2 regions of the Anaerobacillus sp. ABD4_527 genome follow, and region 2 is predicted to be linked to the other one. Evidence: riboswitches for the same ligand, from Rfam matches in the RefSeq annotation. Region 2 holds a riboswitch; the other holds the start of a gene.
What was found. A riboswitch is a leader RNA that binds a small molecule or an ion and turns the genes downstream of it on or off. The one in region 2 is predicted to bind cyclic di-GMP.

Region 1 (8,523 bases), 1.7 Mb from region 2:
AACGGGATGGCGATCGGCGCTGACTGGATGAGTGCAGCTTCATTCATCGGTTTAGCAGGAACCGTTATGGTACTCGGTTATGATGGTCTTGCTTACATCATGGGCTGGACAGGCGGCTATTTGCTTCTAACATTTCTATTAGCACCTCAACTCCGTAAATCTGGGCGATACACGGTTCCAGAGTTCATCGGAGATCGGTTTCAAAGTAAAACAGCACTCGTTATTGCGGCGATCGCAACGATTATTATCAGTTTTACATACTCGATTGGACAGCTCGCAGGTTCAGGCGTTGTTATCGGAAGGCTTTTTGAAGTAGATGCGAAGGTTGGCGTTATGATCGGGGTGGTGATCATTGCGATCTACGCAACGATGGGCGGGATGAAAGGGATTACCTGGACTCAGGTAGCTCAGTACATCATTCTAATCATTGCCTATCTTGTTCCGATCATCTTCATGTCACTTCAAATCACAAACAATCCACTACCATGGTTAAGTTACGGAAACATCGTATCTGAATTAGGAGAACTCGATCGGGAGCTCGGAATTTCGGAATACTTTACGCCTTTTGATACCGGTTCAAAGTGGCAGTTCCTCGCACTGATGTTTAGTTTGATGGCTGGAACAGCAGGATTACCGCACGTCATCGTCCGTTTCTATACTGTATCGACGATGAAAGCTGCTCGATGGAGTGGTGCATGGGCACTGTTGTTCATCGGCTTACTCTATCTCTCAGCACCAGCGTACGCGGCGTTTTCTCGGTTCATCTTGATGAAACAAGTAGCGGGTAGTCCGATCGATAACTTACCTGACTGGACTGAGAAATGGATCAACACAGGCTTACTCAGTATGGCAGACGGAAACTCTGATGGCATTCTTCAGTGGCAAGAAATTGCCATCAGTAATGACATTGTTGTTATGGCTACACCGGAAATCGCAAATTTAGGAATCTTTGTGATCGGGCTTGTAGCTGCTGGGGCGATGGCTGCAGCTCTTTCAACGGCAGGCGGCCTTCTGATGGCCATTTCATCATCCTTTTCCCATGATATTTATTTCCGTATTATTAATCCGAATGCCTCTGAGAAGAAGCGTATGGCCGTCGCACGCTGGTCGATTCTAATTGCAACGATCGTAGCAGGCCTTGTGGCGCTAAATCCACCTGGGGTAATCACTCAAATCGTTGCATGGGCGTTTGCGCTCGCTTCTGGTACATTCTTCCCAGCACTCATATTAGGAGTATGGTGGAAACGTGCAAATGCATATGGAGTCATTTCTGGAATGATTGTGGGCCTTCTCGTAACCTTAACGTATATCTTCCTAGCGAAGTTTGGTGGAGTTACGGTCTTTGGCATTATCGATACAGGAGCAGGCGTGTTTGGCGCCGCAGCTGCTTTCTTAACGAATATCATCGTTTCACTAAGCACTGCGCCACCATCACAGAAAACACAAGAAGAGGTGTTGGACCTAAGGTACCCTGAACAATTGAAGTACAAAGATGGCGAAGTATGGAAAGATGATGAAGTCATTTAAAGAGGTAGTCCCGGATACAATGGTATCCGGGGCTTTTTATTTTTTATAGATGTGCTTAGAAGATTTAAAGAAATTTTGTGATCGCTGAAGTTGATTTGAGCGGAAGGTGCTCGACTCCTGCGGGACTAGCGGGACATGTGAAACCCCACAGGCGCAAGAATTTCGAGCAGAGGAGGCTCACCGCCTGCCCCGCGGAAAGCGAGCACCTGCAGCGGAAACCAACCACTATTCACAGATAATAGAATTAATTTTAAAGAAAATTCAATAAAATCACTTGTCCCTCTTGACTTTTTGGTATATAACTATCCAACCCCTAATAAAATGTTACAAAACTTAGTAAATGAGGGGCAGAGGTGAGAAGTTGTGGTAAGGCTTCGAAGTATTCTTGTACACAATTCTCCTGACATCATGTAGATCGACTTGATGACTTGAGCTTCGTAGCATGATCACTTTATCAGTCTCATTTCGCATCTCTCACATCCAATTTAGGGAGGCGAGTGGTGTGCACGATTACATCAAAGAGCGAACCATCAAGATTGGAAATTACATCGTGGAGACGAAGAAAACGGTGAGGGTGATCGCCAAAGAATTTGGAGTATCAAAAAGCACCGTCCATAAAGACCTTACTGAAAGACTCCCAGAAATCAATCCTGACCTGGCCAACGAGGTGAAAGAAATTCTTGAGTATCATAAATCGATACGACACCTTCGAGGCGGGGAAGCGACTAGAATAAAATATAGAAAGGATACTGAGAAGGAAGAAGCTGTAAAATAGGTGAAAAACGACAATTTTTTCTAAATCTTTTCTTCCATGTTCACTTTTGTGATACAATATACTAATGGATATGAACTCTATACATACTAGGAATGGAACTATAGATGAGTGATTGAACACAGGGAGGATAGATCATGTTATCACGTGATATAGGGATTGACTTAGGTACTGCGAACGTACTGATTTATTTAAAGGGAAAAGGGATTGTCCTCGATGAGCCTTCTGTTGTAGCGATCGACACCACAACGGGTAAAGCACTTGCCGTAGGTGAAGAAGCAAGGCAGATGGTAGGCCGGACGCCTGGAAACATCGTTCCTACTCGTCCATTGAAGGATGGGGTCATCGCTGACTTCGATATTACAGAAGTAATGCTTAGACATTTCTTGAACAAGATCAATGTGAAAAGCTTTTTATCGAAGCCGCGTATTTTAATTTGTACACCGACTAACATCACATCGGTTGAGAAAAAAGCGATTAAAGAAGCTGCTGAAAAAAGCGGTGGGAAACAAATTTTCCTAGAAGAAGAGCCAAAGGTTGCCGCAATTGGTGCTGGAATGGATATTTTCCAACCGAGCGGAAATATGGTAGTGGATATAGGCGGTGGGACGACTGATATCGCGGTACTTTCGATGGGCGATATTGTCACCGCCTCTTCCATTAAGATGGCAGGGGACAAGTTCGATTACGAGATCTTAGACTATATCAAGAAAGAGTACAAGCTATTGATCGGTGAACGAACGGCAGAACAGATCAAGATCAATGTTGCAACGGTATTTCCAGGTGGTCGGAAAGAAGAGCTCGACATACGCGGACGTGACATGGTTACGGGACTTCCTAGAACCATCACAGTGAAATCTGATGAAATTCAGCAGGCGTTACAAGAACCGATCTCTCATATGGTGATGGCAGCGAAAAGCGTTCTTGAACGTACTCCTCCTGAACTTTCTGCAGATATTATCGATCGTGGCGTAATCATGACAGGCGGAGGCGCACTTCTTCATGGAATCGATCAATTATTTGCTGAAGAATTGATGGTTCCTGTGTTAGTCGCTGAAGAACCAATGAGCTGCGTTGCAAAAGGGACAGGCTTAATGCTGGAACATATGGACAAAATCGCTAAAAAGAAACTAGTCTAACTTTTCGGAAGTTCTTAGGTAACGGAAACTATTCGTAAGGGTGTTATCATGATGGCGAACAACCATGAAAACGTAAATGAAACCTCAGAAATCAACATGAATGATGAGGAAAAAAAGACAAAGAATAAGAAAATAAAAGAGCGTATGCCTCGAATTCGGTTAATTCCGATTTGGCTGCGCCTTATTCTCGTTGTACTGCTTCTTGCCTTTTCACTCGCTGCAGGAGCTATGATTGGATACGGGGTCATCGGAGAAGGAAGCCCGGGAGACGTTTTCAAAAAAGAGACCTGGGTGAAGATCTCTGATATTGTTAAGAAAGAAACGGAGTAATAGAAGGGAGCACTCGTGATGATGGACATTCAAGATATTAAATCAATCATCCCACATCGCTATCCTTTTCTACTTGTCGACAAGATCGTGGAAGTAGAGGAAGAAGTGAGAGCGATCGGAATTAAGAACGTTACAGCCAACGAAGAATTTTTCAACGGTCACTTTCCTGATTACCCAGTCATGCCAGGTGTCTTAATTGTAGAAGCACTTGCGCAGGTCGGTGCGGTTGCTATGCTTAAGAAGGAAGAGAACCAGGGGAAGCTTGCTTTCTTTACAGGCATCGATAAATGCCGCTTTAAAAGACAAGTTAAGCCAGGTGATCAGCTTCGCTTAGAAGTTGAAATCATCCGTATTAAAGGACCTATGGGCAAAGGAAAAGCGACAGCGACTGTCGATGGTGAAGTTGCTGCGGAAGCGGAAATCATGTTTGCCCTCAAATAACGATCTTACAAGCATCTCGAATTTCGAGGTGCTTTTTTACGTTCATTTGTAAAAACGTTGTGCAATTTTGTTAAGCATTTAAAGGCTTTATTGAGACTCTGTTAATTGCCACACATGGGAGAATATTGCTGTTATGATTTGGTCAACCGCTTATTCAGTAGCTGCGGTCAAACTTGGTTAGGGAGGAATTTTGATAATGAATAAGAAATTCATGGCCAAAATTGCAACTTCGTTTCTAGCTGTTATGCTCATCACTGCTTGTAGCGGTGGAGAAGAAGAAGGAAACAACAATACAACCAACAACGGAAGTAATACGGAAGAACCTGCTTCCAACAACGGATCCACTAACTCTGAGAATTCTGCTGAATAAGTTGTTAAACTCCCGTCCACTCCAGGCGGGAGTTTTTCATTAGCCTTTCTTGTTTAATTGCCACTTCCTAAATTCGAGAAACTCCTCAAAGTCTTCTTTCGTGATGCCAGACCGCATCGCTTCTTCGATCAATGACTGCCATTCTGGGTCCAAATTGGGCTCTCTTTCTTCAAACTCATCTTCATGAATAAACACATCCATAGGCACCTTTAATACAGCAGCGATTTTTTCGAGAAATTGTATAGAGGGGTTCGCCTGTTGATTGCGCTCGATTGAACTGAGGTAAGATTTTGCTACCCCAGCTCGCTTCGCTAATTCAGTTAATGACAGTCCCATGCGATTTCGATAAAGCTTAATCTTTTCACCTATCATCCCCAATACCTCAACTTTGTTAGTATTTGATAATTCAATTTTATCAAGAACATTATGTTCTGTAAACAGAACAATAGTCTTAAGTTAAAAACGTTAAAATATGGAATTATAAGAAAAATAAAGCATAGGTTAGAAAAAGCTTGGTTTTATACCTAAACACAAATAAAATAAAGAATTTTCAGTCTTTTACATTCGATCTGATAGGCTTATATTAGATGTATATTCTAAATAAAGAACAAATCGTTCTTTATAGTGTCGGATTATGGAGAAAAAAGTAAGGAGGTAGAAAATGAGAGCGTATGGTGGAGAAAAATTGGACTTAGAGTGGATTAACCTTATTGCGAAAGCCAAGAAGTTAGGACTAAGTAAGGAAGAGATTAGACAATTCCTCGATAATTCCTCAAAAAAATAAGGGGGAATTTAGATGATCAAGCTTGGAGATCGCACGTTTGTATCGTACATCACAGAGAAAAGAGTCAAGGTTGTTGCACTCGATGATAGGACCGGCAAACTTTATATTAACGATGAATACAAAGGTTGCTGTGACTTACACTTTATTCTTAATAAGATTAAGGAGCTCGAATTGCAGGAGGAAAATAGAAGGTGGCTTTTTGAGGACGAGCGGAAACTTTATAACGAATTAAGTCAAATTATTAAGAATCAGATCATTTCCTCGAACTTAGAATGAGTAGGGATGCACGGTCTTCCCTTCAACCCATCATGTACTATTTGGCATGCTGTAATTTCATCGATGGCGTCATTACATACTGGGGCGTACAGAACAACGTGATCGAAGAAGCAAATCCACTGATGAACCTATTATTTAGTATCCATCCATCTGTCTTTCTATGTTTTAAGATCATACTGTCGATCTTACTTGTGTTTATGGGAAGCATGAAGAATGACTTTCAAACGCGGTTAGTAAGATGGCTGTTGAACGTCGCAACTGTTCTTTATACTGCAATATTACTGTATCATGCCTACTGGCTCTTTTTACTGTAAATCATAATAAAAAGAGCCTTCACCTGAGGCTCCCGGGTTAGATCGATTATTTGTCGCTTCCTTGCTTTGCACGCCACTTGTTGAACTCTAGGAATTCTTTGAATTGTTCTTTACTAACTCCCGAATTCATCGCTTCTTTAACAAGCTTTTTCCACTCTGAATCCAACTCGCTTTGATGGATGAGGTTATCTCCTTGAAGAAGTACCTCTACGGAAACATCTAATACTCCTGAAATCTTCTCTAAGAATTGAATAGAAGGGTTAGATTGTATGTTTCGTTCGATTGAACTCAAATAGGATTTTGCTACACTAGCGCGTTCAGCTAATTCAGAAAGTGAGAGGCCTTTACGTAATCGATACTTCTTTACTTGCTCTCCTATCATGTCTTACCCTCCCATACGTCAACATCACACTCAGTTACTAAATATTATATCAGTATGGGTATGTTCCGTAAATAGAACAAAAGCGTTAATCGCCCTCCACTCACTCCTTCAAATCCCTGACTATTTCCTCCTTTCTAATAAAAGCTTTCACCTCTTCCACTGATAATCCTAATTCCTTCGCAGTAAGAATTAGATATACCCATTCCTCATCAAGCCTCACCTTTTCACTTGTTTCCATCCTCACTCCTCCTCTATGTTCCAGGTAGTTCAGCCATCTTAGGAAACACCTTACGCCTCCCTTAGATCTGATAACTTTGCGATCTACTTTTTTCAAAGTAGGGTGCCTTTTTGCTGGAGGATACCTAATACTTTAGACCTATGTAAACGAATAATGTTATATCTCTATCATAGTCCGAAAATGGTAAGAAATTTGTTGTTTTTTGAAAGCTAAAACAACTTTTTTTGTCATTTCTTAAAAAGTACGGTTGAAACACGACAGAACGCTAGCGATGTTTTTAGACTGACCCACCAAAAGAATGGGTATAGAAGGAAGACGAGGAGGGATATTCATGAAGAAAATCGCGGTGATTACAGGTGGCGGATCTGGTATTGGAGCAGCAGCTGCAAAGCGGTTTGCAAAGGAAGGCATCACAGTCTGTTTGTTTGATGTAGAAGAAAGTCGTGCAGAAGAAGTAAAAGAGGAGATTATCTCACTAGGCGGAGAGGCGTTCGCTTATGAAGTCGATGTGTCTGATGAAGACCAGGTTGTCAGTAAGCTTCAAGAAGTGAGCGAAAAAACGGGTGCGATCGATTATCTCTTTAACAATGCTGGAATTAACGGGACGCTTCAACCGATTGAAGAAATGAGTGTAGACAATTGGGATCAAACGATTCAAACGAACTTGAGAAGTACGTTTCTCATGGTGAAGCATACCGTTCCATATATGAAGAAGTACGGAGGGAGCATGGTCATCACAAGTTCGATCAATGGAAATCGAACGTTCTCGAACTTCGGGATGTCTGCATACAGCACATCGAAGGCAGGACAGGTTGCGTTTATGAAGATGGCTGCGCTCGAACTAGCGAACGATAACATAAGAGTGAACGCGATTTGTCCTGGAGCGATTGAAACCAATATGGATGAAAATACGGATCAAAAGGAAAGTGTTAAAGAAATTGAAATACCTGTAGAGTATCCAGAAGGAAACCACCCGTTAGAAGAAAAAGCAGGAAAGCCTGAACAAGTCGCTGATGTCGTTTATTTTCTCATTTCGGATGCATCGAGTCATGTGACGGGAACAGCGATGTACGTTGATGGAGCGGAGTCACTTCTGTAGCTTGACGTAAGAACGAACCGTCGCTAAGTTAGTATAGAGGTGATCGAAGATGTTTACAAAAGTACACCATGTTGCCATCATATGTTCAGATTATCAACGCTCGAAAGATTTTTATGTGAATGTACTGGGATTAAAGGTAATAGAAGAAACGTACCGGAACGAAAGAGAGTCATACAAACTTGATCTAGCGGTTGGAGAACATACGCGAATTGAACTGTTCTCCTTCAATACCGCTCCTGAGCGTCCAAGCTATCCTGAAGCGCGCGGACTTCGACATATCGCTTTTGAAGTGGATGACATCGAGTTGGCTGTAAAGCAGCTTAGAAGGAAAGGTGTCACTAGCGTTGAAGGAATTAGAGTGGACGAGTTAACAGGGAAGCGGTTCACCTTTTTTCAAGATCCAGACGAATTACCTATCGAAATGTATGAAAATTAGCACATTTCTCCAAAAGGAGTTGATTAGCTGCCAAACCTGTGGCATCATAAGTTTGAAAGCGTTTGCTAATTTAGTGAGATGGTTTTTGTGCAACTTTGCGCAAACGATTTCGCTAACGTTATTGTGCAAACGGTTTCACAAACTGGATTTTAATCTAAAGGGGGATATCGATGAAACGGCGTAATCGAAAACGGCTTTCTTTGTCGCTAGCAATCGTACTCGTGTTGCAGTTGCTGGCAGGAGCAATGCCGGGTGTCGAAGCTGCAACGCTTACGAGTCCGGTAATTGAAGGATCGAGCGCAACGTTCAACTATCAGGGAGACGGTAGCAAGACGTCTGTCAAAGTCGCTGGTGATTTTACAGATTGGGAAAAAGGCGCTCTTGAGATGACGAAAGGTGATGGAGATGTCTGGAG
Region 2 (8,523 bases):
CAAAGATATACCAGCAATTAAGTGTGCAGGGCAACTGAATATCCCTGATGGAGAAGTATTTACAGCCCCTGTCGTGAATAGTGTCAATGGCGTGATCACGTATAACACACCTTCTCCATACAATGGGTTCGTTTTCGAAGATGTTCAGCTAACGTTTGAAAATGGAAAGATTATCGATGCGACAGCGAACGATACAGAACGATTGAACAGCATACTCGATACGGATGAAGGTGCTAGGTATATCGGTGAATTCGCGATAGGAGTTAACCCGTATATTCGCGAGCCGATGAAAGATATCTTGTTCGATGAAAAGATCGACGGGTCCTTCCACTTTACTCCAGGGCAATCTTATGACGAAGCACCAAACGGAAATGATTCAGCAGTTCACTGGGACATGGTGCTGATCCAAAGACCTGAATATGGTGGAGGAGAAATTTGGTTTGATGATGAATTGATACGTAAAGATGGAAAGTTTGTACCAGACTATCTCCAAGGTTTAAATCCTGAAAATTTAAAGTAAGACAAGGATGCGCATCTACGGATGCGCTTTTTTACGTACAAATGACCAATCACATTCCTGGTAGTTTGAATATAAATAAACAAATCTACTTAAGAGGAAGTGCCTTTAATGGAAATACATTGTGATGGATGTACAAAGGAGATGAGAGACTGGGAGACCATTCATATGGTGAAATTCGATAAGTGGTATGTTGGTCATTTTAACTGCTTATTGAATTTGAAAAAGAAACTTAATTTAAACAGACCGATTAAATGGGATAAATTAGAAGGAACAAAAGATAATCAAAAAGGAACGGATGGAAAAACGCAATCATAATGATTCTGTTTAGATTCTATAGCTTATCATTATGACTAAAAAAGCTGTCGAGGATTCCTCGGCAGCTTAAGTTTGTAGATTTCTGATCTTTACTCTCCATTTTCACTTAAATAATTGTTGGCTTTTTCAGCATGTATGGCGAAAGTTAAGGGGTTCTTCTTTATGTATCCAGCTTTTTTTAAGTCTCCTATAGTGGCACTGACAGTTTCTCTAGTAGAACCGATCATCGTAGCCATGTCATAATGTGTAAGCTTGATTTCGATCGTTTGCCATTCGTTCTTTCGCTTTCCAAATTTCTCACTAAGTTTTAACAGTAAAGATAACACCCGATATTTTACACTTCTGAGTGCAATGTTTTCACTCATTTCATAAATTTCTTTCAAGCGTGAAGACAGTATTTCAATGAATTTTATGGCGAGCTTGGGGTTTTCTGAGAGCAAAGTTTCAAATTGTTCTTTTCCGATAATACATAAATAAACGTCTGTCATCGCTTCAACATAAACAGAATCATCACTTAGTGAGAAACTAGAGGTTTCTCCAAAAATGTTGCCATCTCCAAGAATATCAACCGTTAATTGTTTTCCGCTATCATTCGAGCGATACAACCGTACATTTCCTTTTTTTAATAAAAATAACGCTTTCATTGGCTTTGTAGGTCCTACGATGATAGTTCCTTTTTTAACGGGCTTCATATCGCTAACACGATCGATCTGTACCAAATCATTCATTTCCATTTCATCAAATAAGTTTATCTGGGAAAGCATCGTCAATTTATCCATAGAATCACCTTCAGTTCTTAAATCAAGTCATTTTCACGAGTAAGATAGCTTACATTATTATGATTCGTATACCGTTATACTTTTATTGTTAGGAGGGTATTAGTCTAACATGGCACATATTCGATTATACACGATAACAAGTTGCATTGAATGTGAGAAAACAAAACGACTCCTTAAGCAGTCAGGTATTTCCTTTGATGAAGTGAATGTTCTTGAACAGCCAGAAAGGCAAGAAGATCTTTATCAATTAGCCGGAGAATTCCTTGTACCGCTGCTCGTCTATAACAATAAAGTGTGCTCTGAGTTCACTTTGATACAGAATCACTCGAATGTAGAGATGAACTTTTTATAGGTGCGATGAATATAGTAAATCATCTTTTGGAAAGAGGTGATGGTTTGTCGCATTTTTTTTATTCAGCAATAGGAGATTCTATTACATTAGGTACAGGCACAATCCTTTTTTCACCGACTTTTCCAGATTACTATCGTTCGGCTATCTTTGATAAGTTAGGAGAAAATGTTCTCCTAACAAAGTGTGCAAGAAATGGAGCAACTACTGGGGACGTTAGAGACTGGCTAGAGAAATCGTTACCAATCGAACATGCCAATATTATTACGATTACGGCCGGTGGAAATGATTTGATCGATGCAGCTGAAGAGTTTGCAATAAATAAGGAAGAAGTTGTTTTCCAGAAAGCGCTCGAAGAATGCTGTATCAACATGAATTGGATTGTAAACCACCTATCGATGACAGTAAAGAAGCCTGCTATGATTCGAATCGTTAATCTGTATAATCCTTATCCACATCTTTCATTCGCAAAAGATTGGGTTATTCGATTTAACCAAAATCTAGTAACGTGTACAAAGAATAATGATGTAAAAGTGGCAGATGTTTATCGTTTGTTTGAGGGCAATGAAGAACGGCTTTTGTCCTTCGATGGCATTCACCCGAATGAATGTGGCCACATGGTTATTTCTGAAGCACTCGTTAGCACTGGTATCTCTTTATAGAAAACTGTAATCACAATTACAGACAAATGATCTTATTGTAAGTTATACTAGCCTATAGTAACGAGTAAAGGAGAAGATTTACATGCAACAAATCGAATCAAAACAATCTTATGATAATCTAATCAACGATTCTAAAGTGACAATATTAAAATACGAAGCGAATTGGTGCCCGGACTGTAAACGCCTTGACTTATTTATCGACGATATCATGAAAGAACATAGCGATAAACAATGGGCACAAATTGATATTGAGCAATTCCCTGAAATAACAGAGGAAAATGAAGTGATGGGTATTCCAAGTCTCCTCGTTTATAAAGATGGAAAGAAAGTTGGGCATCTTCATAGTGCCAACACAAAGAACCCAGATCAAGTAAAAGATTACTTATCTGACTTTTAATAAACAGCCTGTCGAGTCAATCTCGACGGGCTGTTTTAATTTTTTGTCAAGATATACTCGACCGTTCCGTCTTGTAATGAATGTACATGTGATATGACATAACCGATGCTGAGGTATGTCGATAATGCCTCACTGCAAAGATGACTTACAGGCTCTGTAGGTGCATGGAGACTAGGATAAAATCCTACAACTTTGTTTAGGGGAGTACACCTTAGTAAAACGACGTGAGTGCCTTGCCATGCCGTTCCAATCTGATTTCGTTCCATTCGATTCCCTCCCTGATCAAGCTCTAGCGAGACCATACATGATTAGTTTATGATACAGAAGATAAAGTGTTAGAATCGATAGAAAATATATTGAAATATTGCTAAAATATAGTATAATTGTATAAACTATTTAACTTTCTCATTTTTTAGTCCCGTTTTACTATTGATTTAGCACTGCCGTTACATTGTGGTGTGTGTCTGTTCTAACTCTCCAGAAAAAGGCAAACCATTCTAAAGAATGGGACGCAAAGACACAGGTCTAATGTTGAGAACACTCAACGATGACGGCTGGTCCTCCTGGAAATATCAAAGGAGGAGAGGGTGGCCATGATTAAAACCAGGCCAGAACAAGCACTTGATCAAGAGTGGGTAATGCTGATGAAAGTTGCACGAGAAATGGGATTGAAAAAAGATGAAATCCGAGCATTTCTCGACCGCAAAAATGATCCAACACCTGTGCGTATACAAAAACGGAGGGCTATCGATTGATAGCTCTTTTTTAGAGAAAAAAATTAAATGCGTGTAAACAGTTTGGCAGGTGGGTAGTCTATGAATACACAGTAGATTGCGCTTGACTTTCAGTAAAACTTTTTTGTATCATATGTGATATCAATTACATATATAAGCTAACAACTGTGAAGGACAGATAGTAGCTAGGTAACCCTTTTTATAGAGATTCGGGGATGGTGGAAGCCCGAAAAAGGTCTAGTGAAACGGCGGTCTGGAGTTGATACCGTAAAGTGGATGTGTTCTTTCACATCAACTGGGGTGGAACCGCGGGTGCATACGCTCTCGTCCCCGGACAAATTTTTGTCCGAGGGCGGGAGCTTTTTATGTTGTTAGACAATGATAAAAAGGAGAGATTTAGATGAGTATTTCGATGGAACAAATCGTTGCCATTTCAAAGCACAGAGGATTTATTTTCGCTGGTTCCGATATTTACGGAGGTTTAGCGAACACTTGGGATTACGGTCCATTAGGTGTAGAACTTAAAAACAACATCAAAGCAGCGTGGTGGAAGAAGTTCGTACAGGAATCTCCTCACAATAGCGGACTGGATGCGGCAATCTTGATGAACCCTAAAACTTGGGTTGCATCTGGTCACCTAGGAAATTTCAACGACCCATTGATTGATTGTAAGAGCTGTAAAACACGTCATCGTGCAGATAAGCTGATTGAAGATGCACTTTCTGAAGAAGGCAACGAAATGATTGCTGACGGATTATCGTTTGAAGAGATGGAGCGGTTGATTCAAAATCATAACATTACGTGCCCAGAGTGTGGCAGTCAAGACTTTACAGAGATTCGTCAATTTGACCTCATGTTTAAAACACAGCAAGGGGTAACGACTTCAAGTACAAGCGACATTTATCTTCGCCCTGAAACAGCACAAGGTATTTTCGTGAACTTTAAAAACGTGCAGCGTTCGATGAGAAAGAAAGTGCCTTTCGGGATTGCACAAGTCGGAAAAAGCTTTAGAAATGAGATTACACCTGGTAACTTTACATTCCGTACGCGTGAATTTGAGCAAATGGAGTTAGAATTCTTCTGCAAACCTGGAGATGAACTAGAATGGCACCAGTATTGGAAAGATTTCTGTAAGAACTGGCTATTGAATCTTGGCGTTGATCAAGATAATATCCGCCTTCGTGAGCACGCTGAAGATGAGCTCTCTCATTATAGTAATGCGACTACAGATATCGAGTACAAATTCCCATTCGGTTGGGGTGAACTTTGGGGAGTTGCTTCAAGAACAGATTATGATTTGAAAAAGCACATGGAACATTCGAACGAAGACTTCACGTACCACGATCAGCAAACAGGCGAGCGCTATGTTCCTTATTGCATCGAACCATCATTAGGGGCAGACCGCGTTACACTAGCATTCTTAATCGAAGCGTACGAAGAGCAAGAATTAGAAGATGGCACGTCTCGTAGCGTCATGCATTTCCACCCTGCTTTAGCACCGTTTAAAGCAGCAGTATTGCCACTTTCGAAGAAATTATCGGATGAAGCTAGAGAAGTTCACGCTGAACTTGCGAAGTATTTCATGGTGGATTATGATGAAGCTGGATCGATCGGTAAACGTTACCGCAGACACGATGAAGTAGGTACACCATTTGCGATTACGTTCGATTTTGATTCCCTTGAAGATAAGCAAGTAACTGTACGAGACCGAGATACAATGGAACAACAAAGAATGCCAATCTCTGAACTAAAGAACTTTTTAGAGGAAAAAACTCAGTTTTAATGAATGAGCCGCTCGATCGAGCGGCTTTTCTTTAGGATTAACGTAAAGGAGTGAAATCGTGAAGATTTTATGGGATTTTGATGGCACGTTATTCGATACGTATCCAGCTTTTGTTAGTATTATGAAACGGTTTGTTCCTGAGCATGTTTCAAATGAGGAGATATTGAAAGAGTTAAAAGTTTCATTTCGACATGCAACTAATGTATTTGGATTAACAATGGAACAAGTTGAAGAATTTAGAGTGTTAGATAACGCCCTTTCTCCTGATAAGAAGCCTCCTTTTGAAGGTGTTTTTGAAATTCTGAACAAATCAGACCTTAATGTCATCATGACTCACAAACCAAGGGAAGAAGTCATCACCATTCTTCAGCATTTTAATATGGAACATCTTTTTGCAGATCTTGTAGCAGGTGATGATGGATATCCAAGAAAACCAGACGCAGCTTCTTATCGCTATTTACATAACAAGCATGAATTAGATCTAGCAGTGGGTGACCGTTTATTAGATATCATTCCAGCAAAAGAAGTTGGGATGAAAACATGTTTATTTCAAAATACTGCAGATGGAGCAGACTTTTACGTTGAAGATTACAAACATCTCAAGCAATTATTGTGGTCTGAGTAGACCGAATATTGTTCTCAAGGGAGTGGACCATGATGGGTAAGCAACAACGTTTTCTCCTTCTAACATTCCTCCTAGGAGTTTTCTTAGGCGCATTAGATTCAGGTGTGATTTCACCTGCTTTAACCACATTGGTTAAAGAACTCGATATCGATTTGAAATTTACTGTATGGGTCGTTACGATCTACACCCTTGTTTACGCAGTCAGTATGCCGATTATCGGAAAACTGGCAGATCTTTATGGTAGGAAGAGTATATTCCTTGTTGGCATATTCCTGTTAGCTCTCGGTTCTCTTATTGCCGGTATAAGTGGGTCACTTCCACAGCTTTTAACAGGAAGAGCGATTCAAGCAGCAGGAGCTGGAGGTATTATTCCTATTGCAAACGCTGTTATTGGGAGTAGTTTTCCTAAAGAGAAGAGAGGAATGGCGCTCGGATTGATAGGAGCCATGTTCGGAATCGCTTCTATTCTCGGACCTGCTGTAGGAGGATTTTTAGTGGCTCAAGTAAGCTGGCGATGGATTTTCTTCATGAATATCCCCATTGCTTTCATCATCTTTCTTATGGCATTAAAGCTGCCGTTAGAAGAACAAAAGGGGTACCGTTCGAGGCTTGATTGGAAGGGAGCTCTTTTTCTATCCGTCATTATTGTTTCGTTATTACTCGGATTGACGAATCTGGATACGAATAACCTTATCGAATCTTTTACAACGTTAACAGTATGGCCGTTATTACTCTTTAGTATTGTTTTAGTTTATCCATTTTTTAACGTTAGAAGCTTCGCATAGTGATCCAATCATCAACATTTCATATTTCCGTAATCGAAATATTGTCTTAGCATTGTTAATCTCAACGATTACCGGAATAGGGATCATAAGCATGATCTTTATCCCTTCTTTTTCAGAACTGCTTTTGGGGCTTTCAACCGGAAGAGGGGGGTATGTCATGGTTATCCTAGCTCTTGCTTCTGGATTTGCTGCACCGATCGGAGGTGTTCTGCTCGATAAATGGGGAGCGAAACAAGTTGTGCTCACTGGCTTTAGTTTGAGTTTGATAGGGGCACTCATTTTTAGTTTCCTAGCAAACGGATGGCTATTCCTTATCATAGGTATGATTTTCTCTGGGGTCGGCATCGGATTTACAATGGGTACTCCTCTTAACTACATTATGTTTGAGCTCACGTCAGAGAAAGAAGCAGGTGCAAGTCAATCTCTCGTTAGTTTGTTCCGTTCGATAGGAACATCGCTTGGCCCAGTTATATTAGCAGGGTTCATTGCAGTTTCAGCAAGTGATAAAACGATTGTTTCCATAGAAAAAAGTACAGTATTAGCCGGGTACGAGAGAATGTACCTAGCAAGCGTAGTGATATTTCTGCTTGGCATGCTACTAGCGGTTTTCTTGAAGCTACCATCTAAGAAGAATGAGACTTTGTAGCATAAAAATCGAACGTGCTAAGTCGTAAAAAATATTAAGGATGAGACTTCAATGTCTCATCCTTTTTCTATTTAGTGGTGCAATATGTATCCGATGTCCTATTTATTGGCCAAAGCGGTTAAGAACTTCATAAAAATGGGTAAGAAATTCAAAAAACTTCCTTTCGGATGGAGCGAGATCTCTTCCGACTGGAATGATTACCCCAACTGTTCTCGTTACATTGGGCTCGGATAGCTCAATCTTCACCGTTTCCGGTGGTAATTGTTCAGAAAGCGTGATTTCAGGCAGCAGACTCACTCCGAGTCCCGCCGCAACAAGGCCTTTAATCGTATCGATGTCTTCCCCTTCAAACGCGATACGAGGTTTAAAGCCTACTTGCTGACATGCTGAAGTAACGAGATGATGTAACGCATATCCAGAACGAAACAGTACAAAAGGATCGTTCTTGAGTTGGCCGAGCCTGACCATTGGATTATCAGCTAACGGATGATTAAACGGAAGGAGGGCGAGAAGCTTCTCTGTAAAGAATATATGACCTTCTACATCTGTACGATCTTTCGGGACAGGTGAGACGAAAGCTAGATCAATTTCGCCTTTACTGACTGCCTCAGTTAATTCTTGTAAGGAACCTTGACGAAGTTGAAACCCAACGCTTGGATGCTCATTTCTAAATGCAGAAATTACAGTGGGAAGGGTTTTTGCTGCAAGACTGTTTGGAAATCCCACACGAATGGTTCCAGTTTCGGGATTTAAATATTCATGAACAGCTTGTGTCGCTCTTTCAATTTCAGCAATAGCAGTCTCAGCATGATCTTTGAAAATGTGTCCTACTTGCGTCAACTTTACGTTTCTTCCTTCACGAAAGAACAGCTGAACACCAAGTTCTGATTCTAGGTTTGAAATCTGTCTACTTACAGCTGACTGTGCA

Region 1: another riboswitch for cyclic di-GMP. It lies ahead of sinI (DNA-binding anti-repressor SinI); the one in region 2 lies ahead of ACXAHI_RS02870 (anti-repressor SinI family protein).

What each region holds. Positions count from the first base shown of each region.
Region 1 covers NZ_JBSWXZ010000001.1:2,192,427-2,200,949, reverse strand. Annotated here, with positions in the region: gene ACXAHI_RS11280 (sodium:solute symporter family protein) at 1-1,527, shown strand, start outside; gene spoIIID (sporulation transcriptional regulator SpoIIID) at 2,030-2,302, shown strand; gene mreB (rod shape-determining protein) at 2,437-3,438, shown strand; gene ACXAHI_RS11265 (DNA-directed RNA polymerase subunit beta) at 3,490-3,768, shown strand; gene fabZ (3-hydroxyacyl-ACP dehydratase FabZ) at 3,787-4,209, shown strand; gene ACXAHI_RS11255 (hypothetical protein) at 4,406-4,579, shown strand; gene ACXAHI_RS11250 (helix-turn-helix domain-containing protein) at 4,619-4,951, opposite strand; gene ACXAHI_RS11245 (anti-repressor SinI family protein) at 5,241-5,363, shown strand; gene ACXAHI_RS11240 (hypothetical protein) at 5,376-5,639, shown strand; gene ACXAHI_RS11235 (DUF5658 family protein) at 5,636-5,953, shown strand; gene ACXAHI_RS11230 (helix-turn-helix domain-containing protein) at 6,000-6,335, opposite strand; gene sinI (DNA-binding anti-repressor SinI) at 6,436-6,573, opposite strand; cyclic di-GMP riboswitch class I at 6,594-6,690, opposite strand; gene ACXAHI_RS11220 (SDR family oxidoreductase) at 6,905-7,672, shown strand; gene gloA2 (SMU1112c/YaeR family gloxylase I-like metalloprotein) at 7,722-8,108, shown strand; gene ACXAHI_RS11210 (alpha amylase N-terminal ig-like domain-containing protein) at 8,279-8,523, shown strand, end outside.
Region 2 covers NZ_JBSWXZ010000001.1:540,127-548,649, forward strand. Annotated here, with positions in the region: gene ACXAHI_RS02835 (aminopeptidase) at 1-520, shown strand, start outside; gene ACXAHI_RS02840 (hypothetical protein) at 629-835, shown strand; gene ACXAHI_RS02845 (Crp/Fnr family transcriptional regulator) at 925-1,614, opposite strand; gene ACXAHI_RS02850 (glutaredoxin family protein) at 1,724-1,966, shown strand; gene ACXAHI_RS02855 (SGNH/GDSL hydrolase family protein) at 2,011-2,625, shown strand; gene ACXAHI_RS02860 (thioredoxin family protein) at 2,708-3,022, shown strand; gene ACXAHI_RS02865 (hypothetical protein) at 3,058-3,288, opposite strand; cyclic di-GMP riboswitch class I at 3,499-3,589, shown strand; gene ACXAHI_RS02870 (anti-repressor SinI family protein) at 3,616-3,777, shown strand; gene ACXAHI_RS02875 (glycine--tRNA ligase) at 4,157-5,539, shown strand; gene ACXAHI_RS02880 (HAD-IA family hydrolase) at 5,598-6,164, shown strand; gene ACXAHI_RS02885 (MFS transporter) at 6,197-6,949, shown strand; gene ACXAHI_RS02890 (MFS transporter) at 7,002-7,595, shown strand; gene gltC (glutamate biosynthesis transcriptional regulator GltC) at 7,698-8,523, opposite strand, start outside.